DNA from 3 places in the Starkeya sp. ORNL1 genome. Region 2 is predicted to be linked to each of the others. Evidence: riboswitches for the same ligand, from Rfam matches in the RefSeq annotation. Region 2 holds a riboswitch; each other region holds the start of a gene.
What was found. A riboswitch is a leader RNA that binds a small molecule or an ion and turns the genes downstream of it on or off. The one in region 2 is predicted to bind thiamine pyrophosphate.

Region 1 (10,358 bases), 2.4 Mb from region 2:
GAGGCGCTGCACACGGCTCTGCGCTTCACTGATATTGGCGAGGAACTGCTCGGTGCAGGCGCGCCAGCTGTGGCGTAGCGCGAATTGCCGTGCGGCGTCGCGATCGAGCGTGAGCGCTTCCAATGCCGCGGCGCGAAGGTCGTTGCTGAGCACGCCGACCCGGTCTGCCCCTTCGGCCGTCGGGCCGATCACGTCAACCGGTCCGGTGACCGGGAAGGCAGCGACCGGGAGGCCGCTCGCCAGCGCTTCCAGCAACACGATGCCGAAGGTGTCGGTGAGGCTCGGGAATACGAAGACGTCGGCGGCGGAGTAAGCCTGGGCAAGGCTCTCGCCCTCGCGCAGGCCGAGGAAGCGGGCGGCCGGATAGCGCGCCTGCAATTCGCCGCGCGCCGGGCCTTCGCCGACGATGAGCTTGGTGCCGGGCAGATCGAGCGCGAGGAACGCCTCGATGTTCTTCTCCACCGACACCCGGCCGACATAGAGGAAGACCGGGCGCGGCAGATCGTGCAGCGCGGGGTCGGTGATCTCGTCCATCGTGCGGGGGCGGAACAGGTCGGCATGCACGCCGCGCGACCAGCGCATGATGTTGCGGAAGCCGCGGCCGCGCAGCTCGGTCTCCAGCGTGTCGGTCGAGACCATCATGCCGGCGGCGGCATTGTGGAAGCGGCGCAGCCACGCATAGGACAGGCGCTGCGGCACCGGGGCGCGCGCGGCAAGATATTCCGGGAAGCGGGTATGGTAGCTGGTGGTGAAGATCCGCCCCTGCGCGAGGCAGGCGCCGCGCGTCATAATGCCGATCGGCCCTTCGGTCGCGATGTGCACGAAATCCGGGGCCTGCTGGCGCAGCCGCCGGGCGATCATCCGCGAGGTGGTCAGCGCCAGCCGGATCTCCGGATAGGTCGGCATCGGAAGGGTGCGGAATTCCTTCGGGGTGAGGAATTCTATTGTTGCGCCGAGTTGCGTCGCCTCGCGCGCGGTGTGCTCGAGCGAGCGCACCACGCCATTGACTTGCGGATGCCAGGCGTCCGTCGCGATCAGTATGCGCATCAGGCAGCGACCCGCGGGCGTTCGAGCAGGAGCGGAGCATCAGCACCGGAGCGGAAACGCCGCGCCCAGTCAATCAGTTCGAAGCGGCCATCCTCATGCTCGACAATGGCGGTGCAGCTTTCCACCCAGTCGCCGGTATTGAGATAGGCGATGCCGAAGCGGTCATGCATCACGGCGTGGTGGATGTGGCCGCAAATGACGCCGTCAACCTTGTGGCGCCGCGCCTCATTGGCCACGGCTTCCTCGAAGCGGCCGATGAAGTTCACCGCGTTCTTCACCCGGAGCTTGGCCCATTGGCTCAGCGACCAATAAGGGAAGCCGAGCTTGCGGCGGACCCAGTTGAGGTAGGTGTTGACGCCGAGCGCGAAGGTGTAGGCGCCGTCGCCGAGGAAGGCGAGCCATTTGGCGTGGCGCACCACCACGTCGAACACGTCGCCATGGATGATGAGATACTTCTTGCCGTCCGCCGCTTCGTGGATCGCGGTCTCGACCACCTCGATGCCGCCGAAGTGGCTGCCATAATAGTCGCGCAGGAACTCGTCATGGTTGCCGGGCAGATAGAAGATGCGCGCGCCCTTGCGGGCCTTGCGGAGCACCTTCTGCACCACGTCATTGTGCGTCTGCGGCCAGTACCAGCCGGCGCGCAGGCGCCAGCCGTCGATGATGTCGCCGACCAGATAGATATTGTCGGCGTCATGGTGTTTCAGGAAATCCAGAAACAACTCGGCTTGGCAGCCCTTGGTCCCGAGATGAACATCGGAAATAAAGAGGCTGCGGAAGCGTCGCGCGTCGGGTTCGTCGTTCACCTCGGGCGGTCTCCCCGCGGGGCCCTGATCCAGGCTCAGAGAATGATTCATGAAGGGCAGATAAGCCCGAGTCGGGTCACGCTTTTATGACGCCGGGGAAACTGCCTTTTAGACGAACAGCATAAGCACGCTTGCGGCGACCAGGGCCGCCATTAGGAGATTGACGATCCGGCGCTGGCGATCATCCGACAAGGTGCGCGCCAGCACGACACCGAATCCGGCCCACACAGCAAGCGCCGGAAATGTGACTATGCCCATCACCAGCGCGATCAGCAACACTTCTGCGACGAGATCGCCGCCGACGGTGGTGAAGGCCGGCACCACGCCGAGCGCCAGCGTCCACGCCTTGGGATTGACCCACTGGAACAAGGCGGCCTGCAGCACGGTCAGCGGCCGGGCGATCGGATCGGAGCCGTGCGGGCCTCCGGCATTGGCGATTTTCCAAGCGAGATAAAGCAGATAGGCGGCGCCGATGACTTTCAGAATCACATGGAGCTGGGGGATGGCGGTGAAGATGCCGCCGAGGCCGAAGCCGACGGCAAGGATCATCACCGGGTAACCAAGCGCGACGCCCCAGATCTGAGGCAGCGTGCGGCGAAAGCCGAAGGCGGCGCCAGATGCCGCCGAGATCATGTTGTTCGGCCCCGGCGTGAAGGCGCCGGCTATGGCGAACAGCGTGAGGGAGAGCAGGGAACTGACCACGGCCGCAACTCGCTGCAGGAGGCGTTAGGGCAGTATGCCTGCCCTAATCGTCGGTTGTCTCTTCGCTAGACCTGCCGGCGTCGAGGCGCAATCCGAAATCGCGGCAATCCGAAATCGCCAGTAGTGTGTCCGCTGATGTCGGCTGCGCTGCTGTCGGAGCGTCCTTGAGGCGCCCGCTGAAGCGATGCGGGGAAAGGGGAGGTCGATGCTCTACGCCATTCTCGCCTATCATGTGGAAGAGACGGTCGCGTCCTGGACGCCGGAGGAGGACGCGGCGGTGATGGACGGCCTGCTCAAGGTCCATGACCGGCTCGACAAGGAGGGCTGCCTCGGTCCGGCGGCACGGCTCGGGCCGACGGGGCGGGCCTGCACGCTGCGTGGTCCCGGCGCCGGCGTCGTCATTGACGGCCCGTTCGCCGAGACCAAGGAGCAACTGCTCGGCCTCTATGTCGTCGACCGCGAGACGCGCGAAGAGGTGATCGCCGTCGCGCGCGACCTGCGCCGGGTCAATCCCACCGCGGTGTATGAGATCAGGCCCATCCTGCTCTATCTGCCTGGGGCGCCGTTCCCGGTCACCGAAGCGCCGGCCGGGAGCGAGCAAGGCTGATACGCCGCGTTGCCTCCCCTGATCGGCGGGGACATGATCCGCACCGATCAGGGGAGGACACACCATGAAGCTCGTCCGCTTCGGCGCTGCCGGCATGGAGAAGCCCGGCCTCATCGATGCCAGCGGAGTGGTGCGCGATCTCTCCGGCATCGTTGCAGACATTGGTGGGGACACGCTCACGCCGGCCGGTCTCGACCGGCTGCGCGCGCTCGACCCAGCTTCGTTACCCGAAGCGCCGGCCGGCGTGCGGCTCGGCGCCTGCGTCACGCGGCCCGGGCATTTCATCGCCGTCGGGCTCAATTATGCCCACCACGCCGAGGAGGCGGGCATGGCGATCCCGACCGAGCCGGTGCTGTTCTCCAAGGCGCCGAACTGCATCGTCGGCCCGGACGACGACATCATCCAGCCCATGGGCTCGACCAAGCTCGATTGGGAGGTCGAACTCGGCATCGTCATCGGCAGCCGCGCCCGCTATGTCGAGGAAGCCGACGCCGGTCGGTATATAGCCGGCTTCTGCCTCGCCAATGACGTCTCCGAGCGCGCCTTCCAGATCGAGCGCGGCGGGCAATGGATCAAGGGCAAGAGCTGCGAGACCTTCGGCCCACTCGGCCCCTGGCTGGTGACGCCCGACGAGATCACCGACGTGCAGAACCTCTCCATGTGGTGCGACGTCAATCACGAGAAGCGCCAGCGCGGCTCGACCCGCACCATGATCTTCGGCGTGAACTTCCTCGTCGCCTACATCAGCCGCTTCATGGTGCTCGATGTCGGCGATGTCATCATCACCGGCACGCCGCCGGGCGTTGGCCTCGGCATGAAGCCACCGGTCTATCTCAAGCCGGGCGACGTGGTGACGCTCGGCATGGACGGGCTCGGCGAGCAGCGCCAGACGGTGGTGGCGTTTCCCGGCTGACACACCCTGCCGGAACATGTTCCAGCGTCAATCACGAGCGCGCGAGAGCGCCCGGGATGCGATTGCTCCGCTTATTGGAAGCTCTCTATGTTGCGGCGCAGCGGAGTCGGGAGTGCTTCCGCGTAACCGGGAGCCTGTTCATGATCCGCCGCCTTGTGCTTGCCGCCATGCTCGCCCTCAGCGCCATCACCGTGGTGTCCGCGCAGTCCAACATCGTCGAGCAGCGCGAGGCGCTGTTCAAGGCAATGAACCGCGAGGTGCGGCCGGTCGGCGCCATGCTGAAGGGCGAGACCGCGTTCGATGCTGCCAAGGTGCAGGCGGCGCTCGACCTCGTCATCAAGAATGCGCAGGTGCTGCCGACCATGTTCCCGGCCGGCTCGCAGGACGGCAGCGAAGCGCTTCCGGTGGTGTGGGAGCGCAATGACGAGTTCAAGGCGCTGTTCGCCAAGCTGGGCGATGAGGCGGCGAAGGCCAAGGTCGCGATCACCGACGATGCCAGCCTCAAGGCGAACTTCCCGAATGTGCTGCGCGCCTGCGGCAATTGCCACCAGACCTTCCGCAAGAAGAGCTGATCCATGGATGCGGTGTCCAAGGCGCGCTCCGGCACCGCACTGGCGGGCCAGGCGCCGGCGGTGCTCGCCTGGGACCTGCCGACCCGGCTGGCGAAATGGACGCTCGCGGTGCTGGTGGGGCTCGCCTTCGCCAGCAAATATATGGCGATGTCGGCCTCGTCTGGCACATGTGGAACGGCCTCGCCATCCTCACACTCGTGGTGTTCCGCCTGTTGTGGGGGCTGGTCGGCGGCTCGACCGCTCGTTTCGCCTGGTTCCTTGCCGGGCCCGCCGCGGCGCTGCGCTATGCGGCCGATCTCGTGCGCGGGCGCTCGCCGCGCTATCTCGGCCACAATCCGCTCGGCGGCTGGATGGTGGTGGCGCTGCTGGCGCTCGTCGCGGCGCAGGGCGTGGCCGGGCTGTTCACCACCGACGACATCATCGTCGACGGGCCGCTGGTACGAGTGGCGGGAGAAGACTGGATCAAGCGCGCCTCGGCGCTGCATCAGGACATCTATTGGTGGCTCCTGGGTCTGATAGCGCTGCACGCGCTGGCCAATCTCGCCTATTCGCTGTTCGGCAAGGATAACCTGATCCTCGCCATGTTCACCGGTCACAAGCCGCGCGCGGCCTATGCCGACCAGGCGTCCGCGACGGCTGGCTCGGTCGTGCTGGCGATCGCGTGCCTCGCCGTTTCGGCGGGCATCGTGTTCGGCGGCATCGCGCTCGCCGGGGGCGATCCGTTTCCCTAGCTGAGATCGCGCGGCGGCGCACGGCAGCCATGTAAAGCCGTGCCTTGCCGCAACGGCGCGAACATGCTCCAAGCCGCCGCATGAACGCGCTCAAGGGGATCGCGCTGCAGGTCGGCGCGACCTTCCTATTCACCATCATGTCGGCTTTGGTGCGCATCGTCTCGGAACGGGTTCCGACCGGCGAAGTGATCTTCTCGCGCGCCTTCTTCGCGCTGTTCCCGCTGCTGGCGCTGCTGGCGTTCCGGCGCGAGATCAGCGCCGCGGTGCGCACCGCCAATCCGGTCGGCCACATCATCCGCGGCACCATCGGCGTGTGCTCGATGTTCCTGACATTCTCCGCACTTGCCCGCATTCCGCTGGCAGACGCCACCGCCATCGGCTTCACCGCGCCGCTGGTCACCGTGATCCTCGCCGCGATCTTCCTGCGCGAGACTGTGCAGCTCTATCGCTGGGCCGCGGTGCTGGTCGGCCTGGGCGGCGTGGTGGTGATGCTGTGGCCGCATTTCGAGGGCGGCTTCGAGACGCGCGAGCGTGCGCTCGGCGCCACATTCGCGCTGATGGCGGCGGTGTGCACGGCGAGCGCCATGGTGCAGATTCGCCGCCTGACCGCGACCGAGACCACGCCGGCCATCGTGTTCTATTTCCAGGCATTGGCGTCGCTGGCAGGGCTTGCCACGGCGGCGTGGGGCTGGACGCTGCCGAGCGCGGGCGATGCGGCGCTGCTGCTCACCATCGGCATTCTCGGCGGCATCGGGCAGATCCTGCTCACCGAGAGCTACCGCTATGCGCCGGCTTCGCTGGTGGCGCCCTTCACCTACTCGGCGATGCTGTGGGCGGTGCTGCTGGGCTTCATACTGTTCGCCGAGACGCCCCCGCTGCTGGTGCTGGTGGGCGCGGGGATCGTCATCACGGCCGGCATGTTCGTCATCTGGCGCGAGCGCCGATCGGCGCGGGATGCCGAGGCGGATGCGGCATCGTCGCCCTCCGGCCCGTCGGCCTGAAATCAGAACGCCTTGTAGGTGACGATGGTGCGGGTGTCCTGGATGCCCGGCACGGTCTGTACCTTCTCATTGATGAAGTGACCGATATCGGTGCCTTCCGCGACATAGAACTTCACCAGCAGGTCGAAATCGCCCGCGGTGGAATAGATCTCGGAGGCGATCTCGGCGTCGGCGATGGCGTTGGCCACCTCATAGGAACGGCCGAGCTGGCATTTGATCTGGACGAAGAAAGGGATCATGGCGCGCATCCGTATTTTCAGCGCGCCAAGGGAACAGAAGGGCACGATGCTGGCAACCCCCATAGTCGGTGTTCGCGCTGTACTTGAAAGCGGGTCCCGCTTCGCTTAATTCGACGGGTAACGATCTCGTTGGGGTGTCCGAAAGGGCTGAGAGGCGGTTCCGCCAACCCACGAACCTGATCCGGATCATGCCGGCGGAGGGAACGGGTCGCGCTCATGCCGGGACTTATGCGTCCGGCGTCCGGCGCGTCGCATCCTCCCGGCGGGGAGGACGCCTGATGAAGACCCCCATCGCCGTGACCATTGCAGGCTCGGATTCCGGCGGCGGCGCCGGCATCCAGGCCGACCTCAAGACGTTCTCCGCACTCGGCGTCTATGGCGCCAGCGTCATCACCGCGCTCACCGCGCAGAACACGCTCGGCGTTTCCGGCATCCACGACGTGCCGCCGGATTTCGTCGCGGCGCAAATCGATGCGGTGTTCTCCGATCTCGACGTCGATGCGGTAAAGATCGGCATGCTGTCGCGTCCCGAGGTGATCGAGACGGTTGCCCTCGGGCTCGACCGCCATCGCCTCACCACCGTGGTGCTCGACCCGGTGATGGTGGCCGCGTCCGGCGATCGGCTGCTGGTGCCGGAAGCGGTGGAATCCTTGCGCCGCCTGCTGTTGCCGCGGGCGCTGCTGATCACGCCGAACCTGCCGGAAGCCGCTGCGCTGCTGGATGCAGCGCCGGCAACGAGCGTCACCGAGGCAAGGGCGCAGGCGGAGCGGCTCCTGGCCTACGGGCCCAAGGCGGTGCTGGTGAAAGGGGGGCATGGCGAGGGGCCGGAGAGCGTCGACGTGCTGCTCGATGCTGAGGGTTTCGTTGAATTGCGGGCCCCGCGTGTCGCCACCCGCAACACCCATGGCACCGGCTGCACGCTATCCTCCGCCATCGCGGCCGGGCTGGCGAAAGGCCTGGCGTTGCGGGACGCGGTCGAGGCGGCGAAGCAGTACCTCACCCGCGCCATCGGTCGCGCCGACGACCTGAGCATCGGTCGTGGCCACGGCCCGGTGCACCATTTCCACGCCATCTGGGATTGAAATTCATCCATTGCCATTCCGGAACGGCCGTGAGGCCGTATCCGGGATGGCAAGAAGGTGTTGCGCATCAGCGTCTTACGATCCCGGCTCTTCGCCCTTCGGGCTACGGCCGGGATGACGACATAAAGTTGGTCTCGCGTGTGTCAGCCCCACAGTTCGGGCTTCGGCGGGTAGACCAGGCTGCCTTCATAGTGCAGCGCCGGCTCGCGGTCGCGGGCGAGCAGCAGCGGGCCGTCGAGATCGACATAGCGCGCCGCGCCCGCCAGCAGCAGCGCCGGGGCCATGGCGAGCGAGGTCGCGACCATGCAGCCGACCATGATGTCGAGCCCGGCGGCGCGCGCCGCCTCGGCCAAAGCGAGCGCCTCGGTCAGCCCGCCGGTCTTGTCGAGCTTGATATTGATGGCGTCATAGCGCCCGGCGAGATGGCTGAGGCTCTCCAGCCCATGCGCGCTCTCATCGGCGCAGACCGGGACCGGCCGGATGATCCGCTCCAGCAGGCCGTCATCGGTAGCCGGAAGCGGCTGCTCGACCAGGGTGACGCCGGCGCTGGCACAGGCGGCGAGGTTTGCCTCGAGATTCGCGGCGGTCCAGCCCTCATTGGCATCGATGATGAGTTCGCATTCCGGCACCGCCGCGCGGATCGCGGCCAACCGCTCGGCGTCGCCCTCCTTGCCCAGCTTCAGCTTGAGCAGCGGGCGGCCGGCCACCCGCGCCGCCTCGGCCATGGCCTGCGCGGTGCCGAGGCTGATCGTATAGGCGGTGGTTACCGGCGCTGGAGCGGGGAGGCCGGCAAGTTCGAAAGCGCGGCGCCCGGTGCGCTTTGCCTCGAAATCCCAGAAGGCGCAATCAAGCGCGTTGCGCGCCGCGCCGGGCGGCAGGCGCTCCTGCAGATCGGCGCGGTCGAGGCCGGCTGCGACCTCCGATGCCACGGAGGCGATGAGCGCGGCGACGCCATCGACGGTTTCATCGTAACGGGCATAGGGCACGCATTCGCCGCGCCCGGTCGTCGCGCCGTCGGCAAGTTCCGCCACTACCACCACCGCCTCGGTCTTCGAGCCGCGGGCAATGGTGAAGGCGCCCGCTATGGGAAAGCGCTCGATGCGCACGGAAAGTGTCGGCATGGCGGGGATCCGCGAGGCTGGTTGGCCGGGGAATCGGCGGTCGAGGCGCAATCATAGCAATGCCGGCGAAGCTTCTGTCCTGTAACGTCGCCGGGAAAGCACACAATGGCCAAGAGTTTGCGCTATCATTACCTTGATACCGTCAAGTTGCCCTATGGTCTCGACGGAATCGAGGCGTCCGGATAAGAGGTTGAGTGCCCCGGACCGCCTTGGCGAGCTGGATTAGGAGGCGTTGTTGGGAGCCCGATTTGGGAGCCGCTGAAGCCCCGCTGCTGGCGATGGCCCGCCATGGGCGTGAGTTGGTGTTCGTCGGCAACGGCCGATGGACGGCGGCGCATTCGCACGCGCTCGAATCCGTGGTGGATGCGTGCCTCGAGGAATCCCGTTCCTCCACCGGGCCGACAAGCGCCGCGCGGGTCGACCTGTCCGGCGTCCGCATCATCGACACAGTCGGCGCGTTGCTGCTCGACCGCGTGCTGCGCACGCTCGAGGAAGACGGGGTGCACTCGCAACTGGTCGGGCTTGACCGGCGTTTCCAGCCCTTGCTGGACGAGGTGCAGCGGGGCTGCCACGAGGTGCCGCCGCCACGCCAGCACCGCAACCCGCTGGTAGGCAGCCTCTATGTCACCGGCCGGTCGGTGATGGGTGGCTACGAGGACGCGGTCCAGTTCCTGGGTTTCGTCGGTGCGGTGGTGATCGCGTTCCTGCGGGTGCTGATACGCCCGCAGAATTTCCGCTGGACCTCGATGGTCTATCATCTGGAGCGGGTAGGGCTCAGGGCGGTGCCGATCATCGCCCTCATCACCTTCCTGATCGGCTGCATCATCGCGCAGCAGGGCATCTTCAATTTCCGCAGGTTCGGTGCGACCACCTATGTGGTCGACATGGTCGGCATCCTCACGCTGCGCGAACTCGGCGTGCTGATTGTCTCCATCATGGTCGCCGGCCGTTCCGGCAGCGCCTTCACCGCCGAACTCGGCTCGATGAAGATGCGCGAGGAGGTGGACGCGCTGCGGGTGATGGGGTTCGACCCCAACGAGGTGCTGGTGCTGCCGCGACTGGTCGCGCTGATCATTGCGGTGCCGCTGCTCACCTTCATCGGCAACATGTGCGCGCTGTTCGGCGGTGGCCTGGTGTCGTGGCTCTACGGCAGCATCACGCCGACTATCTTCATGGCCCGGCTGCAGGAAGCCATCGGGCTGAACACCTTCGAGGTCGGCATGATCAAGGCGCCGTTCATGGCGGCCATCATCGGCCTCATCTCCTGCATGGAGGGCATGCGGGTCGGCGGCAGCGCGGAATCGCTTGGCGCCAAGACCACCGCCGCGGTGGTGAAGTCGATCTTCCTGGTGATCGTGGTGGACGGACTGTTCGCCATGTTCTTCGCCGCCGTGAATCTGTGAGGCGAGCGTGGCGCAGGGCATGAACGGCACCAATGGCGCGCATCACGCGGGCGTGCACCCGGGCGAGCCGATCATCCGCGTGCGCGACCTCGTGGTCGGCTTCGGCGACCGCATCATCCTCGATCATTTGTCGC
Region 2 (10,358 bases):
CATCGTCGTGCTGGTCTATTGCTGGTACGAGGCGGAGATGAACCCGGCCCAGCTGTGGCGCGATTCCGCCAACATGGCGACGCTCGGCGCCGACTTCATGCGACCGGACTTCTCGGACTGGGAACTCTACGCCGTCAATATGGTGGAGACGCTGGCGATCGCGGTGTGGGGCACGCTGCTCGCAGTCATCGTCGGCATCCCCTTCGGCATTCTGTGCGCCGACAACGTGGTGCCGCGCTGGGTGGCCTTCCCGGTACGCCGGCTGATGGACGCCTGCCGCGCCATCAATGAACTTGTCTTCGCGCTGATCTTCATCGCCGCGGTCGGCCTCGGCCCGTTCGCCGGCGTGCTGGCGCTGTGGGTGCACACCACCGGCATCATCGCCAAGCTGTTCTCGGAGGCGGTGGAGGCCATTGACCCCGCGCCGGTCGAGGGCATTCGCGGCACCGGTGGCAGCTGGCTGCAGGAAGTGGTCTATGGCGTGCTGCCGCAAGTGCTGCCGCTGTGGATCTCCTACGCGCTCTACCGTTTCGAATCGAACGTGCGCTCGGCGACCGTGCTCGGCATCGTCGGCGGCGGCGGCATCGGCATGACCTTCAACGAGACCATGCGCGGCTTCAACTACTCCCAGGCCTCCGCCATCCTCATCATGGTCATCGTCACGGTGTCGGTGCTTGACGTGGTGAGCCAGAACGTCCGCAAGCGGTTCATCTGACAGCGTTTTCCGTACCAGTGCCGACGCTTCGCCGGGATTCGCCTGCGCGCCCTTTCGCAAGCCGACCATCCTAACTGGCGACGCCCCGCAGCCGTGCCAGATTCCCTCACGGATATGTTCACTGCAATGGGGGAATAGCTGCAGTGCAGCATATCCGCGTGCGATTATATCGTTTGCGATCTAACGTTTCTCCGTCGAACGACGTGCCGCCTGGGTTGCCCGGCGCCCGAGAGGGTGCCGCTGGCAAGTTCCAGCGCTTCGGGGTTGGTCAGCCGTCATTCGGGCAATTCCGTCCGGACACCGGCCGATCAAGCGGCGCGCCCATCCCGGATGGAGAGTGACATGAAGAAGCTTCTCGTGGCCGGCATTGTGCTGGCCAGTTTCGGTTTTGCAGCCACCGCCGATGCCCATCGTGACGATTGGCAGATCAAAGATTGGTCGGATACCTTACACACTGTCCCCCCGCCTGCCGTGATGCAGCGCAAGATGGCCGGTGAGCCGGTGACCGAGGGCCGGAACGCCGCGGTCGCCACTCCGCACAAGCCAGCCACCGTCAAGGGCCACAACACGCACTGAGCTGTTATCCCGGCCGAATGCCTATCCCCCCGGAGCATTCGCCGGTAAGGGCGCGGGTCGCAGGACCCGCGCCCTTTTTCTTTGGCGGCGGCGGTGCTCTGCTTCAACATCCTTCGAGGCCCGGCCTTGCCGGGCACCCCCGCAGTTGGCCATGGGCCAACTGCTAGGGATGACGTCGCGTTTAAAAGAACCACGTCATCCTGAGGTGCGAGCGCAGCGAGCCTCGAAGGATGCTGAAGCAGAGCACCCCCGCCTCCCTTCCCGAAACCTCTCCAAAGCTTAATTTGCCGGCCATCCTCCCGCCGCGATTGCATCGGTTAAGCTCAAGGGATTGCGCCTGCACGCGCAGGCACCCCAGGGCCGGAGACCGGAGAGAATCCCGTGCAATCCATCAAGATCCTGCTCGCCGATGTCTGGCGGCTCTCCATTCCCTATTTCGTCGGCGAGGATCGCTGGGCCGGGCGCATATTGCTCGCCGCCGTCGTCGCACTTGAATTCGCCTGGGTGTACGTCACCGTTCTCCTGAACGAGTGGAACAACGCGTTCTATAATTCGCTGCAAGACAAGAATTACGACGCGTTCAAATATCAGCTCTGGCTGTTCACAGCCTATGCCACCGGCGCCATCATCGTCGCCGTCTACCAGATCTATCTGCGGCAATGGCTGCAGATACGCTGGCGCACCTGGATGACGGACAAGTATTTGCAGGCCTGGCTCGACGGCCAGACCCATTACCGCATGCGGCTGAAGGGCGATGTCGCCGACAACCCGGACCAGCGCATCGCCGAGGACATCAACAATTACATCTCGCAGACGGTCTCGATCTTCATCGGCATCCTCAATGCGGTGACGACGCTGGCCTCCTTCGCGGTGATCCTGTGGGGACTGTCGGGCGATTTTCGCTTTAACCTGTTCGGCAGCGAGATCGCCATTCCCGGCTATCTGGTCTGGGCCGCCTTCGCCTATGCCGCGCTCGGCACCTGGCTGACGCACCTGATCGGCCACGTGCTGGTGAAGCTGAATTACGACCAGCAGCGCTTCGAGGCGAACTACCGTGTCGACCTAGTGCGCGTGCGCGAGAACGGCGAGCAGATCGCATTGATGGAGGGCGAGCCGGTCGAGCGCACCCGCTTGCTCGATCGGTTCGGCTATATCATCCACAATTACTGGGGCATCATGATCGCCCAGAAGCGGCTGACCTGGTTCACCGCCGGCTATGGTCAGGCCTCCACCATCTTCCCCTATATCGTGGTGGCGCCGGCCTTCTTCACCGGCAATATCCAACTCGGCCAATTGATGCAGACCGCCTCGGCCTTCGACCGGGTGCAGGGCTCCTTCTCCTTCTTCATCAATGCCTACCAGACGCTCGCCGAATGGAAGTCGGTGGTTGACCGTCTTACCGGCTTCGAGAAGTCGGTCGAGGTGACCCAGGCGGAGACCCTCGCCACCGCCTTCCGCCGCGTACCGGCCGGGCACGGCGCGGCCTTCGCGGCGAACGATGTCGAGGTGCGGCTGCCCGACGGGCGCGCTTTGGTGGAGGTCGCGGGCCTGCGTGTCGCCGCGGGCGAAGCGGTGCTGATGACAGGGGCCTCCGGCACCGGCAAGTCGACGCTGCTGCGCGCGCTCTCCGGCATCTGGCCCTATGGCCATGGCGAAGTGGCGCTGGCGCCCGGCGCCAGCATGCTGACATTGCCGCAGCGGCCATACCTCCCGGTCGGCAGCCTGCGCGGTGCACTCGCCTATCCCGAGGCGATGATCAACTATTCCGACGAGACGCTGCGCGAGGCATTGGAGGCAGTGGGCCTTGCCGATCTCGCCGGGCGGCTCGACGAGACCGGCCTGTGGCCATCGATCCTGTCGGGCGGCGAACAGCAGCGGCTTGCCATCGCGCGCGCCATTCTGGCGAAGCCCGACGTGCTGCTGCTGGACGAGGCGACCTCGAACCTCGACGAGCCGGGCGAAACCGCGCTCTATGGCGTGCTGCGCCACCGCCTGCCGCAGACCGCGATCCTCTCCATCGGCCACCGCGCCAGCCTGCGCCCGCTGCACGACCGGCAGATCGTGCTGGAGCGCAGCGAGGACGGGCCAGCGCGACTGGAGGGCTCGGGTACCGGCGCGGAGCCGGTGCCGGCGTAGCGGCGTCCTGTTGCAGCATCCTTCGAGGCCCGGCTTTGCCGGGCACCTCAGGATGAGGTCCATCTAAAAAGCGACCTCATCCTGAGGCGCTCCGCGCAGCGGAGCCTCGAAGGATGCTCGCATCAGCGACGCCCACACATTGCCCGCTCGCCCGTCCCGTGCGATCCAGCCATAGGCGCACGGGGGAAGCGATGGCGGACGGCAACGGAGTGCGGCTCGGTGGCGGGCTGCCATGGCGGGCGGACATAGAGCGCGCCCGTATCCTCTGGTCTTCGCCGCTTTTGTGGCGCCGCCGCGGGGTGTTCCTGCTCGGCGCGGTGGCGGTCGGGCTGGTCTCGATCGGCTTCGCCTATGTCGCCGATGCCGCGCAGGATTATTACCACCGCCTGTTCGCCTGGAACGCCTACGCGCTGCTCCTCATCACACCCGCCACCTTCGCGCTGTTCGCCTATGCGACGAAGCGCTGGTTCGATGGCGCGCAGGGCAGCGGCATTCCGCAGGCTATCGCCGCGCGGCGCCACCAGGACGGCACGCTGGCCCGTAAGCTGCTCGCCCCGAACGTCACAATCGCCAAGGTGGTGATGACCACGCTGGCGCTCGCCGCCGGCGCCTCGATCGGCCGCGAGGGGCCCACCGTGCAGATCGGCGCCTGCATCATGTTCATGGTCGGCTCCTACGCCGGCATCGGCCGCCAACCGGGGCTGATCCTTGCCGGTTCGGCCGCGGGTATCGCCGGCGCGTTCAATGCGCCGCTTGCCGGCGTGCTGTTTGCCATCGAGGAGATGGCGCACTCCTATGATCGGCGGCTCTCCAGCCTGGTCGTTGCCTGCGTGGTGATCTCCGGCATCACCACGCTGCTGCTGGTCGGCAATTATGATTATTTCGGCGTCGTCAGCAGCAGCGCCAAAGGCTGGAGCCTGTGGATCGCCGTCGTGCTGTGCGCGCTCATCGGCGGGGCGATGGGGGCGGTGTTCTCGCGGCTGCTGGTGTTCCTCTCCATGGCGCCGCTGCGCTGGCTCAAATGGATGCGCGCCCGCCCTTTGCTCACCGGCGCGGTGTGCGGGCTGATCGTCGCGGTGCTCGCCATTGCGACCGGCGGCTTTGCCGGCGGCAGCGCCTATGCCGAAGCCAAGCTGCTGCTCCAGGGTGGTGCCGACCAGCCCTGGTGGTACGCCCCGGCCAAGCTGGCGGCGACGGTGCTGTCCTCGGCGAGCGGCATACCCGGCGGGCTGTTCTCACCCTCGCTGTCGATCGGCGCCAGCCTCGGCACCAATCTCGCCCAGCTCTTGCCGGGCGTCGATATCGGCGCGGTGGCGCTGCTCGGCATGGCCGCCTATTTCGCCGCGGTGGTGCAGGCCCCGCTCACCGCCTTCATCATCGTGCTGGAGATGACCGACGATGCCGGCATGACGGTGCCACTGATGGCGGTGACGCTGCTCGCCGCCGGCCTGTCGCGGCTGATCACGCCGGAGCCGCTCTATCACGCGCTGTCTTATGGCTTTGACGCGAAAGAAGAGTCGTCATCCCGGCCGGAGGCGAAGCCGTAGAGCCGGGATCGCGTGACGAAGGTGCGCCTCTTTCGGCGCGCGATCCCGGATCGGCCGCGAGCCCTAGCCGCTCGGATGGAACCATCCGAGCGATGAGCTAGTGCTCTCGTGCACTGGCCGGAGCATGTTCTGAATCGCAAAAGTCTTCCAACTTTTGCGGAACATGCTCTGGGCCGTCCGGGACGACGACATCGATCAGGGCAGCTTCGGAGCGTAGGTCTCCACCGGCTCGACCTTGTCGATCAGCCCATGGGCCTTCATGAACTCGCCGAACCGCTCATAGCGCTCGCTGTCCAGCGCTGCCGGGGCATGGGCGAAGCGGCGCAGCGTGTCGGCCCAGGCGGTCTTGTTCAATTCGTCGTCGAGCTTCGGGTTCGCCTTCACGAACACGCCCCACGCCTCGTCCGGATGGTTGAGGATGAAGATGGTGGCGTCCTCCACCGCAGCGAGGAACTTCTTCAGTCGCGGGTCGGCGATGAGATCCTTGTGGGTGATGTAGATCAGCTCGTCGAACACCGGCACGCCATGCTCTTCCGGGAAGAAGGCGGTGCCTTCCTTGCCCTCCAGCCTGATCTGGGTGAGTTCGAAATTGCGATAGGCGCCGATCACCGCATCGACCTTGCCGGCGACGAGCGCCGGGGAGAGCGCGAAATTGACGTTCACCATCGTGACATCCGTGGGCTTCAGCCCGGCGTCGGTCAGCATGGCGCCGAGCAGCGCATCCTCCAGCCCGGCCACCGAATAGCCAACGGTCTTGCCCTTGAGGTCGGCGATCTTCTTGATCGGCCCGTCCTTCAGCGCCACCAGCGCGGTGAGCGGGGTGGAGACCAGCGTGCCGAAGCGCACCAGCGGCAGGCCCTCCTTCACCGAGAGATAGAGGTTCGGCTGGTAGCCGACCGCGATCTCCGCCTGCTTGGCGGCGACGAGGCGCGGCGGCGCGGCAGGATCGGCCGGCGCTACCAGCGTCACATCGAGCCCGTGGGCGTCGAAAAAGCCCTTCTCCTTGGCGATGATCAGCGGGGCGTGGTCGGGATTGACGTACCAGTCGAGCAGCACGGTGAGCTTTTCGGCGGCCGCGGCCGGCGACAGCGAGACCGCGAGTGCAAGGCCGGCGGCGGCCAGGATCTTCGCCGGGATAAGGTTCTTCAGCATGGATCTCCTCCTGATGTGGAGACCCGAGACACGAGCTTTTGGGGGATCTTCCGGCCGCGGACGCAACGCGCCCCGGCCTTGGCTCCGTCCCTTCGCCGGCATGACCCGGATCAGGTTCAAAGGGTCTGGCTCACGCCATCTCAGCCTCTTGCGAGACACCCCTCGGACGGGTCGGACCGTAACAGAGGCGTCATGGAGCGGCAACCGCGAGGGGCGGCGCTCGGCTTGAGCATCCTTCGAGGCCCGGCTTCGCCGGGCACCTCAGGATGAGGTAGTTCTTTAAAATGCGACCTCATCCTGAGGTGCCGCCGCAGGCGGCCTCGAAGGATGTTCAAGCCGAGGAACCCCTACCGCCCCAGCGTCTCCGGCGCCCAGGGCACCAGCCGGGTCAGCGCCCGGTCCACGCAGGCGAACAGCACCAGCGCCACGGTGAGCAGGATGGCGAGTGCGGCGAACACCATGTCGGTCTGCATCCGCGCGTTCGAATAGAGCATGAGATAGCCGAGCCCGGCGGAGGAGCCGACCCATTCGCCGACCACGGCGCCGATCGGCGACACCGCGGTGGCGACCCGCAGGCCCGAGGCCAGCGCCGGCAGGCCGGCGGGGATGCGGATATAACGGAGGCTGGCCGTAGTGCCGGCGCCATAGAGCCGGGCGAGGTCGACCAGCCCCTGGTCGACGCGCGCCAGCCCGTCATGGAAGGCCGAGGCGACGGGAAAGAAGATGATCAGGCTCGCCATCACGATCTTCGAGGCGAGGCCGAAGCCGAACCAGATCACCAGCAGCGGGGCGATGGCGAACACCGGCAGCGCCTGCGCCACTAGCAGCACTGGCCTGAGCGCCCGCCGCGCGGTCGGCGAGGCCGCCATCAAGAGCGCGCAGCCAATGCCGAGCGCGGCGCCGCACAGCAGCCCGAGCAGCATCTCCCCCAGCGTGATGGCGGCGTTCTCCACCAGTATCGTGCGGTTGTCCCACAGCGCGGCGCCGATGCGAATGGGGCCGGGCAGGATATAGGCCGGCACGCCCATCACCCGCACCGCGGCTTCCCACAGGCCGAGCAAAACGAGGGCGGTGAGGAGCGGGCGGACGAGGTGGGCCATGGTACTTTCGCGCGGTTTCGACGACTTATAGCCGTCCCTCAGCCGTGGCGCGACCGGCGGCCTTGACCCCGATCAAGGCAGGCACAAGTTACCAGTGTAAAGTCGTATCGCAAGCGGCAGGTTCGGCAGCGATGGAGGACGGCATGTTCAAGGACATTCTCGTGCATCTGAAGGTCGGCGACGATGACGTCGACAGTGCGTCGGACTATGCGGTGTCGCTGGCGGCGGCGCTTGATGCGCACCTCACCGGCGTCGCCGGCAGCTTCGAGATCGACGTCCCCCAGATCTATACCGAAGCCTTCTCGACCGATTTCATCGAGACCCAGCGCCTCGAGGCACGCCGGCTCGCCGCCCAGGCCATCGACCGTTTCCAGGAAGCCGCCCGCTCGCTGGCCTTGACCGTCGATGTCGAGACCCTGGACGGCACCATTGGCGGCATTGCCGAGCAGATCGGCGTCATGGCGCGGCTGTATGATCTCACCGTGGTCAGCCAGCCCGATCCGGACCGCATGGGCTCGGACGAGATCGTGGCCGAGGCGGTGCTGTTCGATTCCGGCCGGGCGCTGCTGCTGGTGCCGCTCCACCAGCAGAAGCCATTCTCGGCGCGGCGTATCCTCGTCGCCTGGGACGGTAGCCGTACCGCCGCGCGGGCGGTCTCCGAGGCGCGCCCGCTGCTCGCGAAGGCCGATCTCGTCGAGGCGGTGATCGTCAAGACCGCACGCGGCAAGGCGCGGGACCTCGACGGTGCCGACATCGCCGAGCACCTGGCGCGGATCGGCAAGTCGGTGGAGCTGCGCCGCCTGGAGGCCGCCGCCGGCGAGCGCGTGGTCGACGTGCTGCTGAAGGAAGTGGCGGCGCGCGATATCGACCTGGTGGTGATGGGCGGCTACGGCCATTCGCGGCTGCGCGAATTCGTGCTTGGCGGCGTCACCCGCGACGTGCTCGATCGCATGACGGTGCCGGTGCTGATGGCGCACTGAGAACCTGGCCGAAAGCTCCAGTTGGCCCTCATCCCCGGACTTGATCCGGGGATCCAGTCCATCCGCGTGCACCTGGTCGAAGTCTGGATCCCCGGGTCAAGCCCGGGATGAGGGTGGAAAGGCAGCCCCTTCAACGGATAAGTCGAATTATCGGTCAAACTTGCTCCAGCGCTTGGATTCTCGGGACAGGCGCGGGGCACCCCTCATGCACCCTGCGCCATCTTTCCACTGTCGGTGAAGAACCGGTTCTCCGGCCGCGGCAGGCCGAGATGCTCGCGCAGCGTGGTGCCCTCATACTCGCGGCGGAACAGGCCGCGGCGTTGCAGTTCCGGCACCACCTTGTCGACGAAGTCGTCGAGGCCGCCGGGCAGATACGGGAACATCACGTTGAAGCCGTCGCTGCCCTCGCTCATCAGCCATTCCTCCATCTGGTCGGCGATGGTGGCGGGGGTGCCGACGAAGGCGAGGCCGGAATAGCCGCCAAGCCGCTGGGCGAGCTGGCGCACGGTGAGATGCTCACGCTGGGCGAGGTCGATCACCCGCTCGCGGGCGCTGCGGCTGGCATTGGTCTCGGGGATGTCGGGCAGCGGCCCGTCCGGATCGAAGCCGGAGGCATCATGGCCGAGCGCGATGGAGAGCGAGGCGATGGCGCTGTCATAATGCACCAGGCTGTCGAGCCTGGCGCGCTTGGCGCGGGCCTCCTCGACACTGTCGCCGACCACGACGAAGGCGCCGGGCAGGATCTTGAGGTGGTCGCGCGGGCGACCGAGCTTGTCGAGCCGGCCCTTCATATCGGCGTAGAAGGCCTTGCCGGCGGCGAGGTTCGGCGCTGCGGCGAAGATCGCCTCCGCGGTCTCGGCGGCGAGCTGGCGCCCGGCTTCCGAGGCGCCGGCCTGCACGATCACCGGCCAGCCCTGCACCGGCCGGGCGATGTTGAGCGGGCCGCGCACCGAGAAATACTTGCCCTTATGGGCGAGCGCATGCAGCCGCTCGGGGTCGAAATAGAGCCCGCTCGCAACGTCGCGGCTGAAGGCGTCGTCGGCGAAGCTGTCCCACAGCCCGGTCACCACATCATAGAATTCGCGGGCGCGGACATAGCGTTCGTCATGCTCCATATGGTCTTCGAGCCCGAAATTGAGCGCCGCGTCGGGGTTCGACGTCGTCACGATGTTCCAGCCCGCCCGGCCATCGCTGATATGGTCCAGCGAGGCGAAGCGGCGGGCGACATGGTAGGGCTCGTCGAACGTGGTCGAGGCGGTGGCGACCAGCCCGATGCGCTGTGTCGCCCCGGCGAGCGCGGAGAGCAGCGTGAACGGCTCGAACGAGGTCACGGTGTGGCTGCGCTTCAGCGCCTCCACCGGCATGTTCAGCACCGCGAGGTGGTCCGCCATGAAGAAGGCGTCGAACTTGCCGCGCTCGAGCGTCTGCGCAAGGCGGGTGAGGTGCTTGAGATTGAAATTGGCGTCGGGCCAGGCGCCGGGATAGCGCCAGGCGCCGGTATGGATGCTCACCGGGCGCATGAAGGCGCCGAGATGCAGTTGCTTGCTGCTGGCCATGAGGTGGTCCTCGATCTCCGAGTGGCGCACGCTTGGGGCGGCGCGGGCCGGGATGGTGTCTTGCGTTGCGGCTAGCCGAGCGCAGCCGGAGCGTGCCGTCCACCCACAACGGCGTGTGCCAGTATTGCGCTGCGGGCAGGGGTCAGGAGGCCGCTTTCGGGGTGCGGGTTAGGGTTTCCTTTCCCGCGAGCGGAACGACGCCGCGATTTCCGCCCGCAGCCTGCCCGCGGCCCGCCAGAAAGCTGCGGACTTTATCCATTCCAAGAGGAACTTCCGGACGGCGGCCACAAGGCTCATGACGTAGGCAAGCCAGCCGATCGTGAGGAGCTTCTCCCGACCTGCACTGTAGATGCGCTCGACGATGATGAAGCTTACCAGATGTGCCAGCGCGAGCGTAATGATCCCGAGCGAGACCGAGCCTCGTCCGATCCACAGCAAGGCGATCACCTTGAGGGGCTCGACAATGGCGAACGGGACGGCCAGTAGCGTGAGAATCGTAAAACGATGGCGCTCCGCAACCCAGTTCTCGAATGCCCTGGTCAGCCGCCACCTGGCCACTGTGCGGACAAGGGGCATGTAAATCGGCCGGGCGGCTT
Region 3 (10,358 bases), 3.0 Mb from region 2:
CCTATGAGGTCGCGGACATTTCCGCCCTCGCCCGCTCCCTGCGCGATGGTCTCGGCAAGCTCGAACGCATGCCGGGCCATGTCGAACTGCTGAACCTGCTGGCCCGCGCGGCCGGCTTCCGGAACTTCCAGCACTACCGCGCCGACGTGGAGTTCCGTCAGCGTCCAGGCGATCCGCCCCTGCCCCAGCCGGCGCCCGATCACGCCCGCTGCGCGAAGGCGATGCGCCTGTTCGACGGCGACGGACGCATTGTCCGCTGGCCGACCCGGCGGAACCAGCAGCTCCTGTGTCTGTGGGTGCTGTGGTCGCGGATTCCAGCCCGCGAAGTCTTTGCCGAGCGGCAGGTCAATGACCTGATGAACCGCTGGCACCATTTCGGCGACTACGCCCTGTTGCGCCGGGAGCTGATCGGTCTCGGCCTGATGCGGCGCACGCCCGACGGGCGCGAGTATGCCCGCATCGAGCAGAAACCACCGCCGGAGCTCGGCGTGCTGCTGGCAAGGCTGCGCGAGCGAGGGGCGGGGTGAAGACGCCGACCTGCTTGCACCATCATGGCCGGGCTTGTCCCGGCCATCTCGGCCTCTGATGTATTGTCGGGAATCGTCATCCCCGGCGCGAGGCCGGGGATGACGGTCATTCACGCCGGCTCGCGGGTCGCCAGCACCCATTCGCGGGCGCGCGCTTCCGGGTCGGCGTTGAGCAGCACGTCGGTCACCACCGCAACGCTGTCGGCGCCGGCCTCGAAGCAGCCGGCGGCGCGCTCGATGGTGAGACCGCCGATCGCCACCAGCGGCACCTCCCCTACCCGCTCCTTCCAGGCGCGGATGCGCGCCAACCCCTGCGGCGCCCACTTCATCGCCTTCAGGATGGTCGGGTAGATCGGGCCGAGCGCCACATAATCGGGCCTGGCGAGCAGCGCGGTCTCCAGCTCCGCCTCGTCATGCGTGCTGAGGCCGAGCTTCACGCCGGCGCTGCGGATCGCCGGCACATCGGCCTCGGCGAGGTCCTCCTGGCCGAGATGCACGTAGTCGCAGCCAAGCTCGATGGCGAGCTTCCAGTAATCATTGATGATGAGCTGCGCACCATAGCGGGCGCACAGTTCGCGCGCCTCCGCAATCTCGTGGCGCAGCGCCGCCTCGTTGATGTCCTTGGCGCGCAGTTGCACCAGCTTCACGCCCTGCGGCAACAGGCGCGGCAGCCATGAGGCACGGTCGACGATGAGGTAGAAGGGGTCGAGAAGCTTGTCGGCCACTATCAATCTCCCAACACCGCACGGCCCATGACCGGGGTGGACGGCGCCGCCATGTCGCGCACTTCCATCGGATCGGCAAGCACCGCCTCGCGCCCGGCCTCGATGGCGCGGGCGAAGGCGCGCGCCATGCGCACCGGATCGCCGGCCTTGGCGACCGCGGTGTTCAGCAGCACCGCGTCATAGCCCATCTCCATCGCCGCCGCGGCATGGGAGGGCACGCCGATGCCGGCATCGACCACCATCGGGATGCCGGGGAAATGCGCGCGCAGCGAACGCAGGCCGTAAGGGTTGTTCAGCCCGCGGCCGGAGCCGATCGGCGCGCCCCACGGCATCAGTACCTCGCAGCCGGCTGAGACCAGCTTCTCCGCCACCACGAGGTCCTCGGTGGTGTAGGGGAACACCTGGAAGCCGTCGCGCGACAGGATGCGCGCCGCCTCGACCAGGCCGAACACGTCGGGCTGCAGCGTGTCGTCCTCGCCGATCACCTCCAGCTTCACCCAGTCGGTGCCGAACAGTTCGCGCGCCATCTCCGCAGTGGTGACGGCTTCCTTCACCGTCTTGCAGCCGGCGGTGTTGGGCAGCACCTTCACGCCGAGCTCGCGGATCAGCGACCAGAAGCTCTGGCCGGCTTTGGAGGCCCCGGATTCGCGGCGCAGCGACACGGTGACGATCTCCGCGCCGGAAGCCCGGATCGCCGCGGCGAGAATCGCCGGCGAGGGATATTGCGCGGTGCCGAGCAGCAGCCGCGAAGTCACCGCGGTGCCGTAGAACTCGACCATGTCTGGCTTGGGATTGAGTGCGTCCATTCTTGCGTCCTCTCAGCCGCCCTGCATGGGGGCGAGGATTTCCACGCGGTCACCTTCCGCGATCGGCGTGGCGTCGCGCTTGACCGCACGCACCATGGCGCCGTTCAGTGCCGTCGCTACCTTGGCATCGCCGAGCTCGAGTTCGACGATGAGTTCGGCGAGCGTGCGGGCGCCGGTCTGCGACGCCTCACCATTCACGACGATGTTCATCCATCACCTCCGGGAAATGGGCCCCGTCGAACGCCACCTCCGCCGCCCGTCGCGCCAGCGCGGGAGCCAGAAGGAAGCCGTGGCGGTAGAAGCCGTTGACATAGATGGTCTGCCCACGTTTGCGGATGCGCGGCAGATTGTCGGGAAAGGCCGGACGGACATCGGCGCCGATCTCCACCACCTCGGCCTCGCCAAACGCCGGGTGCAGCGCATAGGCGGCGGACAGCAGCTCCAGCATGGAGCGGCCGGTGACGCGGCCGCGCTCGTCATTCTCGATCGAGGTGGCGCCGATCATGAAATGCCCGTCGCCGCGCGGCACCACATAGACCGGGATGCGCGGATGCAGCATGCGCACCGGGCGCTTCAAGGCGATCTCGCGGGTGAACAGCACCAGCATCTCGCCCTTGACGCCGCGGAGATCAGCAAGCTGGTCGCGGGCGGCAATACCCCGGCAATCAACGGTGATGTCGCTCTCGCCGGCGCGGCCGGCTTCGGCATCCAGCCCGTTCTCCTGATAGATGATGGCGACGCCGAGTTCGTCGGTCAGCTTGCGTGTCAGCGCGGCGAGTGCCTTGCGCGGCTCGAGATGGGCTTCGGTGGGAAAGAACAGGCCCTGGTCGAAGCGGCCATCGAGATCTGGCTCCAGCGCGCCGAGCTTCTCGCCGTCGATCCATTCGAAACCCTCGGTGCGCCGGGCGAAGCGCCGCAGATCCGGCAAATCGCGCGGCTGCGCCAATACCAGGCTGCCCTCCAGCGGCACGTCGGGAACCTCGGCGCGCCAGTATTCGAGGGATTCGAAGCCGAGTTCCGCGACCAGCGGCTCCGCGCTCTCGCGCTCGCACCACGGCGCCAGCATGCCGCCGGCGTACCAGGAACAGCCCTGCCCCGAGCCGGGATTGCGCTCCACCACGGTAACCTTCGCACCACGTCTGGCGAAGGCGTGGGCGCAGGTCAGGCCAGCGACGCCGGCGCCGACCACGGTCACACGCATGGCGTTGTCGCCGTCCCAGCGCCCACGCGGCAAGCTCTCCCGCGCGGCCTCGGTCGCGGTTTCGTCATATGCAATGTTCGGAGACGTCACTCGCTCCTCCCTCCGCCAGTCCAAACTGGATCAGGTTCGAAGGGTCGCCATGCCGCTTGCGGAATTTCCGCTTGCGCCGATGGCCTCTCAGCCTCCTGACGAGGCTCCCCTGGACGATTTCGATATAGTCCTTCCCCGGCGCGATGTCACCGTGCCGTCAATAATATTCACGGGCGCAAATAGCCGCGAACGAATGTCAGGCGTGGCGCGGCTGCAGCGTCACCACATTGCCGCGGCGGCTGCGCGCCGCCGACGTCACGGCCCGCTCCAGGCTGTCGCGGCTGAACGGCTTGCCAAGCCGCAGCAGGTCCGGATCGGCGCCTTCGGGCAATTCGGCATAGCCGGTGCCGAGCACCACCGGCAGATTGGGCCAGCGCGCCTTGATCGCCGCGGCAAGCTGTACGCCGGTCATGCCCGGCATCGCCTGGTCGGTGAGCACGACGTCGAAGGTCCGGCCGGATTCCAGCAATTCCAGTGCCTGCATGCCGGTGGAGGCCTCCGCGGTGGCATAGCCGAGGTCCTCCAGCATGGCAGCGGTGGAGGTCAGCACCAGAATGTCGTCATCCACCACCAGCACCGAACTCACGCCCTGCGGCACCGGCGGTGCCTCGGGAACCAGCGCCACCGGTGGCACGACTTCGGGCCGGACGCCGGCGATCGGCAGCCAGATCTCTGCCGTGGTCCCCTCGCCCACCTGGCTCTTGAGCACCAGCCGGCCGCCGGACTGCGCGGCGAGGCCGTGCACCATGGCGAGCCCGAGCCCGGTGCCCTTGCCGACGCCCTTGGTGGTGAAGAACGGCTCGGTGGCTCGGGCCAGCGTCGCCCGGTCCATGCCCGGCCCGTCGTCGCTGACCGAAAGGCAGAAATAATGCCCGTTCGCCAGGCCGCTGCCGTCGCTGCCCTCGGAGGCGTCATTGGCGACTTCCTCCTCGCGCGCCGCGATCACGATGGAGCCGCCATTCGGCATGGCGTCGCGCGAATTCACCGCAAGGTTCAGCAAGGCGAGTTCGAGCTGGTTGGCGTCGACGCGCGCCCGCGCCAGGCCGAGCGGAAAGCGCGTCTCGATGCGCACGCTCGGACCGATGGAGCGGCGCAGCAGGTCCGCCATGCCGAGCACGAGGTCGGGCACATCCACCGGCTCTGGCTTCAGATCCTGCCGGCGGGCGAAGGCGAGCATGCGCTGCGTCAGCGCCGCGCCGCGCTGGGCGCCCTGGATGGTGTTGTCGATCAGCCGGAGCAGGCGCGCATCATCCGGCGCGCGCTTGCGGGCAAGCTCCAGATTGCCGAGGATGACCGCCAGCAGATTGTTGAAATCATGGGCGATACCACCCGTCAGCTGGCCGACGGCCTCCAGCTTCTGCGCCTGCCGCAGCGCCTCTTCGGCGCGTCGGCGCTCGGTGACATCGATCAGGCCGCACAATGTGCGGAGGATGTTGCCATCATCATCGCGCTCGGCAACGGCGGAGAGAATGCAGTCGAACACCCGCCCGTCCTTCGCCACCAGCCGGTATTCCGCCTCGCGCAATTCGCCGCTGGCGAGCAGTCGCGGCCAATGCTCCTCATTGCGCTGCCGGGTGGAATCCGGCGTCATGAAGTCGGTGATCGGATGGCCGATGACGTCCTCGCGCTCATAGCCGAGCAGCGCCAGCCAGCGATCGCTGACCTGCTCGATGCGCCCGTCGGGGCCGAGCGAATGCAGTGGCAGCGGCGTCTTGCGGTAGAGGAAGCGAAAGCGCTCCTCGCTCTCGCGCAGCACGATAGCCTCGCGATCCGCCAGTGAGGCGAACCGCCGGTCGTAGATCGCCGCCATGGCTGCCGCGCACAGGATCACGAAGGTGGCGGCGGTCACCCCGACGACGAGTTGCACACTGCCGACCAGCGCGGGCTCGACGGCGAGGTGGTCAGCGGGATGCATCTGGAAATCGGTGCCGAAGATCGCGACATAGTGCATGCCGGAAATGGCAATGCCCATGGCGACAGCGGCGGCGAGCTTCTGACCCAGCGAATGCGTGCGAAAGGCGAGCCACAGTGCCGCCGTGGACGCGCCGATCGCGATCAGGATGGACAGCACCACATAAAACGGGTCGTAGCTCAGGCGCGCGCCGACATGCATCGCCGCCATGCCGGTATAGTGCATTCCGGCGATGCCGAACCCCATGATGACGCCGCTGAGGGCGATCAAAGGCAGCGTTACCTGGTCGCGGCTGGCGACATAGAACCCGAAGCCGGTGGCAAGCAGCGCGATGATGAAGGAAAGCAGCGTCAGCTGGACATCATAGGTGGCCGGCATCACCGCGCTGAAGGCCAGTATGCCGACGAAGTGCATCGACCAGATGCCGCCGCCGAGCACGAGCGCGGCAGCGCCGAGCCAAGCCCTGCGCCCCCAGCCGTCAGCGTGGCGGATGCGCCCGGCAAGGTCGAGCGCAGTGAAGGACGCCGCCATGGCAATGAGGATCGACAGCGCGATCAGCGATGGGCTTTGGGAGCCGAGCGTGCTCACGGCCGCGGCTCCGGACGCGCGTACGGTTGCGGGCGGGCGCACTTTTCGGGGCGGGCGGACATGGCAACTCGACGCTCGAATGCCCTCGATCACGTTTCATGAAACGTAATCGATTCCAAACAGACGGAGCATGATGTTATCCGAAAACCGCTTCGCACTTTTCGGCATCATGCTCCGGACGCCCGCTAAAATGACTCAACTCAACCCCTAAGGAAACCGTTTCGCCTCAGTGGTCTTAATGGCCCTTCGCAACGTGTTCGGGCTTGCCCTTGCGCTTGGTCGAGGCGAGTTCGTCAAGCTGCTTCTCGCTCATTGATTCATACATGCCCTTCGAGGCGCCCTTGAGCGCGCTCTTCGGCTCTTCGCCGCGCTTGGCGGCGAGCGCCGCGCCCGCCGCCTTCTGCTGCGCCTTGGATTTTGCCGGCATGGCCGACCTCCGATCAGGATGAAGCCCTAGTGCAGAAAGCCGAACAGCCACAGACCGAGGATGATCGGCAGGGGAATTCCGAGAAGCCAGAGAAGTCCGCCCTTCAGCATGGTCGCCTCCATTGTGTGCCATCACTGAAACCCCACGCTCTGGACTTTGGTTCCGCACGCATTACGAAATGATCCTGAGATTAGATTCGGAGAGAACATGGTGCGCCCGGCGCGATGGCTGCCCGCCTCGATCACTGCAGAATCCGGCACGCTGGTCACGCTGCTCGGCGCGGCAAGCGCGCTGTTCGCCTTCGCGCTGATCGCCGAAGACGTGCTGGAGGGTGAAACCCACGGCTTCGACGAGCGGCTGCTGCGGGCTTTCCGCAATCCGAACGACCTCGCCGATCCGATCGGTCCGCCCTGGTTCGAGATCATGATGCGCGACATCACCAGCCTGGGCTCGACCACGGTGCTCACCATCGTGACGCTGGCGGCGGTGTTCTATCTCGTCATGGACGGCAAGCGCGCGAGCGCCGCGCTCGTCGCCATCGCGGTGTCAGGCGGCGCGCTGCTGACCTATGTCCTGAAGTTCGGCTTCGACCGTCCGCGCCCCGATCTGGTGGCCCATCTCGTCGAGGTCAGCACGCTCAGCTTTCCGAGCGGGCATGCCATGGGCTCCGCGGTCACCTATCTCACGCTCGGCGCGCTGCTGGCGCGCACCCAGCCGCGCCGCCGTATCAAGATCTATGTGCTGACCGTCGCCGTGCTGCTGACGCTGATGGTCGGCGTCAGCCGGGTCTATCTCGGCGTGCACTGGCCGACCGACGTGCTGGCCGGCTGGTGCGCCGGCAGCGCCTGGGCCTTGATCTGCTGGACCGTTGCGCTCTGGCTGCAACGTCACGGCGACATCGAGCCGACGCCGTCCGAAGAGGTCACGCCGCCCGCTTGACCGGATGGTGGCCGTCATCGCCACCGGTGAGACCGCAAGCTCCTGCCCAGCGGCAGAAGGCCAGCCACGCGGCATCGACATCGGCCGGCGAGCGCGCCTCCTGCATCTGCGCGCACAGCCGCGCCGCCTGCTCGCCGCAGATGTCGGCGCGAAGTGAACGCAGCAACTCGACAGCGCTGCGCAGCGAGCGGATCTCGATGCGCTCAATGCCCACCGTGACCACGATCCGGCGGGAGGTGTGCGGCTTTTCGGGCAGCTTGGCGTTGATGTTCATTGTCCTACCCTGCTTTTGGGCGCGCGAACCGAACCGGGCGCACCGTCGGGAACCCCACACGCGAAACGTTGCAGCCAATCGCGAGTTCCCGGGCAGCTACGGAATTAATCTTCGCGCCCTAGCGGCATTTTCGCGCCACGCGGCAAAGCTCGCGCTATCATCGAAATTTCACGGAACGGAAAAAACCGTGACACATAAGAGACGCAGGAGGAAAGCCTGATGCTGAGCCGCACCAATGAAGGCCATCTCATTCCGGAAATGGGCGTGATCGAAACCGTCGAATCCGACAACATCCTGCGCTGGGATGGCGCGGTGCTCTATGTCGAGCAGGACGTGTATCACAATGGCCAGGTCGTCCATCGCAAGTACAAACGCCGTGTGACCAAGGAGGTCGCGCAGGCGATCCTCGCGATGCTGGCGGAGAAGATGTGAATGCGCCTTGGCCTGCTCCTTGCCATCTCCATCCTCGTCGCGCTGGCCTCGCCAGGTATGGCGCAATCCGGTGCGCCCCAGGCGCCCGATTGCAGCAGCGCCCTCAATACGCCGGCGATGAACGCCTGCTACAAGGCAGCGCATGACACCGCGGACGCCAGGCTCAACGAGCGCTACAAGACGCTGATGGCCCGGCTCGGCAAGGATGACCAGGAGAGGCTGCGCGATGCGCAGCGGGCGTGGGTGGCATTCCGCGACAAGCAATGCGCCTTCGAGACCGCGTCCTATTCCAACGGCTCGATCTATCCGCTGCTGGTCACGAACTGCCTTACCGAGCTGACGCAGCAGCGCACCGCAACGCTCGACCACTATCTCGACTGCCCGAGCGGCGACACCAGCTGCGTGCCGCTGACCCAAGCGGCGGCACAACCCGCTCCGGCGGCCACGCCCGCAGCTGCGGGCGACAACGCTCCCTGCCGTCAGACCGCAGGCGCGGCGAAGGCCCAGCAATATGTGCAGCAATGCACCGAGGTATCGCCGGCGACCCATCCGCCTTGCAATGCGCAGAATGCGTGCAGCCTCATCACCGACGAGATCAAGCGCGGCTGCGCCATGATCGGCGCCGGCGCACCGGCCTTCTGCGCCTCCTACAAGTAATCAGACCCGGGCGAGCAGCCCGCCAAGCAGCAGCAGCCCGGCCGGCCACACGCCGAGCCGGGCGGCGCTGCCGATATGGCCGAGTTCGCCGACATCGGCGAAATCCGCGCCCCAGGCATAGGCAAACGCCCGCGCCTGCGGGAAGGTGACGCGCGGATCGTCCCGGCTCGCCGCGACCAGTGCGGGAAACGGCAGCTTGCCGAGCGGCATCGGAGCGAAGCTGCGCACGATGTCGAAGGACGGGTCGGGATCATCGACATTGGTCGGGGCGGCAAGGAACGCCGCCGCCACCTTCGCCACCTGCTCAGGCCCGGCGGCAGCGGCCCAGCGAAGGATGGTCGCCACCGCAACCGAATGGCCGATCAGCACCACGCGCCGCGGCGCGCTCGCCACCACAGCGTCGAGCCGCCCGGTCCAGGCGGCGACATCCGGACGGCTCCAGTCTTCCTGCAGCACCCGGCTCGAGTTCGGCAGGGCGCCGAGCCAATGCGACTGCCAATGTTCGGCCGGCGCATTCTCGCGGCCGGGAACGACGAGGAAATCGAGCGTGGAGAGATCGATGGCCATTGGACACCCGGACATCAGACATGCAGGGTATAGCCCTTTCCGTTCGGATGGAATCATCCGAACGACAAGAAGGTGCTCTAGATTCAATAGCCTGGAGCCTATCCTGATCGCAAAGGCGGTCCCACTTTTGTGGGATAAGCTCCAGGGCCGCCCGTCACGCTGGCAGAAGTATCGCCAGCAATAGCAGACCGAGCCCGGAGAGCGATATCAGCCAGGCGGCGGAGCGCACATAGGCTATGCCAAAGGCGTAGAGCGGCACATAGGCGATGCGCGCCGCGAGATAGAGCCAGACACCCCAGAGCGTGAGCGTGCCCTCACGGCCGGCGACATGGGCAATGAGCACCGCGGTCGCGAACAATGGCAGCGTTTCGAACAGGTTTGCCTGGGCGCGCCGCAATCGCCCGGTGACGGCGCCGACCGGCGGACCCGGCTCGTCACGCGGACCCGCATTGTAGGCAATGCCGGTTTCCCTATGGCGAAGCAGCGCCGGAAGGACTATTTGTATGAGCGCAAGCATGAGCGTTAGCGCCAGCACGGTAAGTTCCGTCGACATGCGGTTTGAAACCTCATTTTTAGGCGGATAACGCACCGAATTTTCTACGGAACATAAAGGAAGGCCGTATATTTCTCCCATTATGGCGAAGTCGAGCACCAAGAAAAAACGCCTCTCGGACGGCCGGCCGCTACAGCAGTACGCGGCGCTCCCTTACGTGCGCAACGAGGACGGCGAGATCGAGATCCTGGTGATGAGCTCGCGCGAGACAAGGCGCGTGGTCATTCCGAAGGGCTGGCCGATACGCAATCGCAAGAGCTGGAAGACCGCGGAGATCGAGGCCCGGCAGGAAGCCGGCCTGGTCGGCGAAGTCGGCCATCGCAGCATCGGCAAATACCAGTACTGGAAGCGGCTGCCCGCGAGTTTCGTACTGGTGAAGGTTTCGGTTTACCCGCTGCGCGTCACGCGTCAACTGACCGACTGGCCTGAAAAGCACGAACGCACCCAAAGCTGGATGGCGCCGCAGGATGCCGCGACGCTGATCGACGAAACCGAGCTTGGCGATCTCATCCTCGAATTCGCCCGGTCCCTCGACACCAAGCCGAAAGCCGCGACACGCCGGCGCCGCCAGAGCAGCGGCGCTCAGCCAAGCGCGTAGCCCCCGGGTCGGCCAAACAACGGCCGACCCGGGCAGCAGGCCTCCTGAAAGGGATGCTTATT

Region 1: another riboswitch for thiamine pyrophosphate. It lies ahead of thiD (bifunctional hydroxymethylpyrimidine kinase/phosphomethylpyrimidine kinase); the one in region 2 lies ahead of G3545_RS12325 (ABC transporter substrate-binding protein).
Region 3: another riboswitch for thiamine pyrophosphate. It lies ahead of thiO (glycine oxidase ThiO); the one in region 2 lies ahead of G3545_RS12325 (ABC transporter substrate-binding protein).

Annotation. Positions count from the first base shown of each region.
Region 1 is NZ_CP048834.1:105,427-115,784, forward strand. Features, by position in the region: gene G3545_RS00485 (glycosyltransferase family 1 protein) at 1-1,047, opposite strand, end outside; gene G3545_RS00490 (UDP-2,3-diacylglucosamine diphosphatase) at 1,047-1,853, opposite strand; gene G3545_RS00495 (LysE family translocator) at 1,962-2,555, opposite strand; gene G3545_RS00500 (YciI family protein) at 2,761-3,162, shown strand; gene G3545_RS00505 (fumarylacetoacetate hydrolase family protein) at 3,227-4,075, shown strand; gene G3545_RS00510 (cytochrome c) at 4,216-4,647, shown strand; gene G3545_RS00515 (cytochrome b/b6 domain-containing protein) at 4,743-5,378, shown strand; gene G3545_RS00520 (DMT family transporter) at 5,459-6,379, shown strand; gene G3545_RS00525 (Lrp/AsnC ligand binding domain-containing protein) at 6,382-6,618, opposite strand; TPP riboswitch at 6,739-6,838, shown strand; gene thiD (bifunctional hydroxymethylpyrimidine kinase/phosphomethylpyrimidine kinase) at 6,897-7,700, shown strand; gene dgcA (N-acetyl-D-Glu racemase DgcA) at 7,844-8,821, opposite strand; gene G3545_RS00540 (ABC transporter permease) at 9,070-10,224, shown strand; gene G3545_RS00545 (ATP-binding cassette domain-containing protein) at 10,244-10,358, shown strand, end outside.
Region 2 is NZ_CP048834.1:2,555,193-2,565,550, reverse strand. Features, by position in the region: gene phnE (phosphonate ABC transporter, permease protein PhnE) at 1-715, shown strand, start outside; gene G3545_RS12340 (hypothetical protein) at 1,058-1,291, shown strand; gene G3545_RS12335 (ABC transporter ATP-binding protein/permease) at 1,673-3,427, shown strand; gene G3545_RS12330 (chloride channel protein) at 3,619-4,974, shown strand; gene G3545_RS12325 (ABC transporter substrate-binding protein) at 5,170-6,126, opposite strand; TPP riboswitch at 6,197-6,299, opposite strand; gene G3545_RS12320 (ABC transporter permease) at 6,474-7,226, opposite strand; gene G3545_RS12315 (universal stress protein) at 7,370-8,206, shown strand; gene G3545_RS12310 (LLM class flavin-dependent oxidoreductase) at 8,410-9,762, opposite strand; gene G3545_RS12305 (hypothetical protein) at 9,931-10,358, opposite strand, start outside.
Region 3 is NZ_CP048834.1:5,829,131-5,839,488, reverse strand. Features, by position in the region: gene G3545_RS27360 (DUF2087 domain-containing protein) at 1-527, shown strand, start outside; gene G3545_RS27355 (thiamine phosphate synthase) at 638-1,252, opposite strand; gene G3545_RS27350 (thiazole synthase) at 1,255-2,031, opposite strand; gene thiS (sulfur carrier protein ThiS) at 2,071-2,268, opposite strand; gene thiO (glycine oxidase ThiO) at 2,246-3,259, opposite strand; TPP riboswitch at 3,340-3,470, opposite strand; gene G3545_RS27335 (MHYT domain-containing protein) at 3,546-5,849, opposite strand; gene G3545_RS27330 (DUF3008 family protein) at 6,085-6,276, opposite strand; gene G3545_RS27325 (phosphatase PAP2 family protein) at 6,484-7,215, shown strand; gene G3545_RS27320 (hypothetical protein) at 7,199-7,489, opposite strand; gene G3545_RS27315 (hypothetical protein) at 7,709-7,921, shown strand; gene G3545_RS27310 (lysozyme inhibitor LprI family protein) at 7,922-8,578, shown strand; gene G3545_RS27305 (alpha/beta hydrolase) at 8,579-9,145, opposite strand; gene G3545_RS27300 (MAPEG family protein) at 9,300-9,698, opposite strand; gene G3545_RS27295 (NUDIX hydrolase) at 9,781-10,296, shown strand; gene G3545_RS27290 (DUF1236 domain-containing protein) at 10,354-10,358, opposite strand, start outside.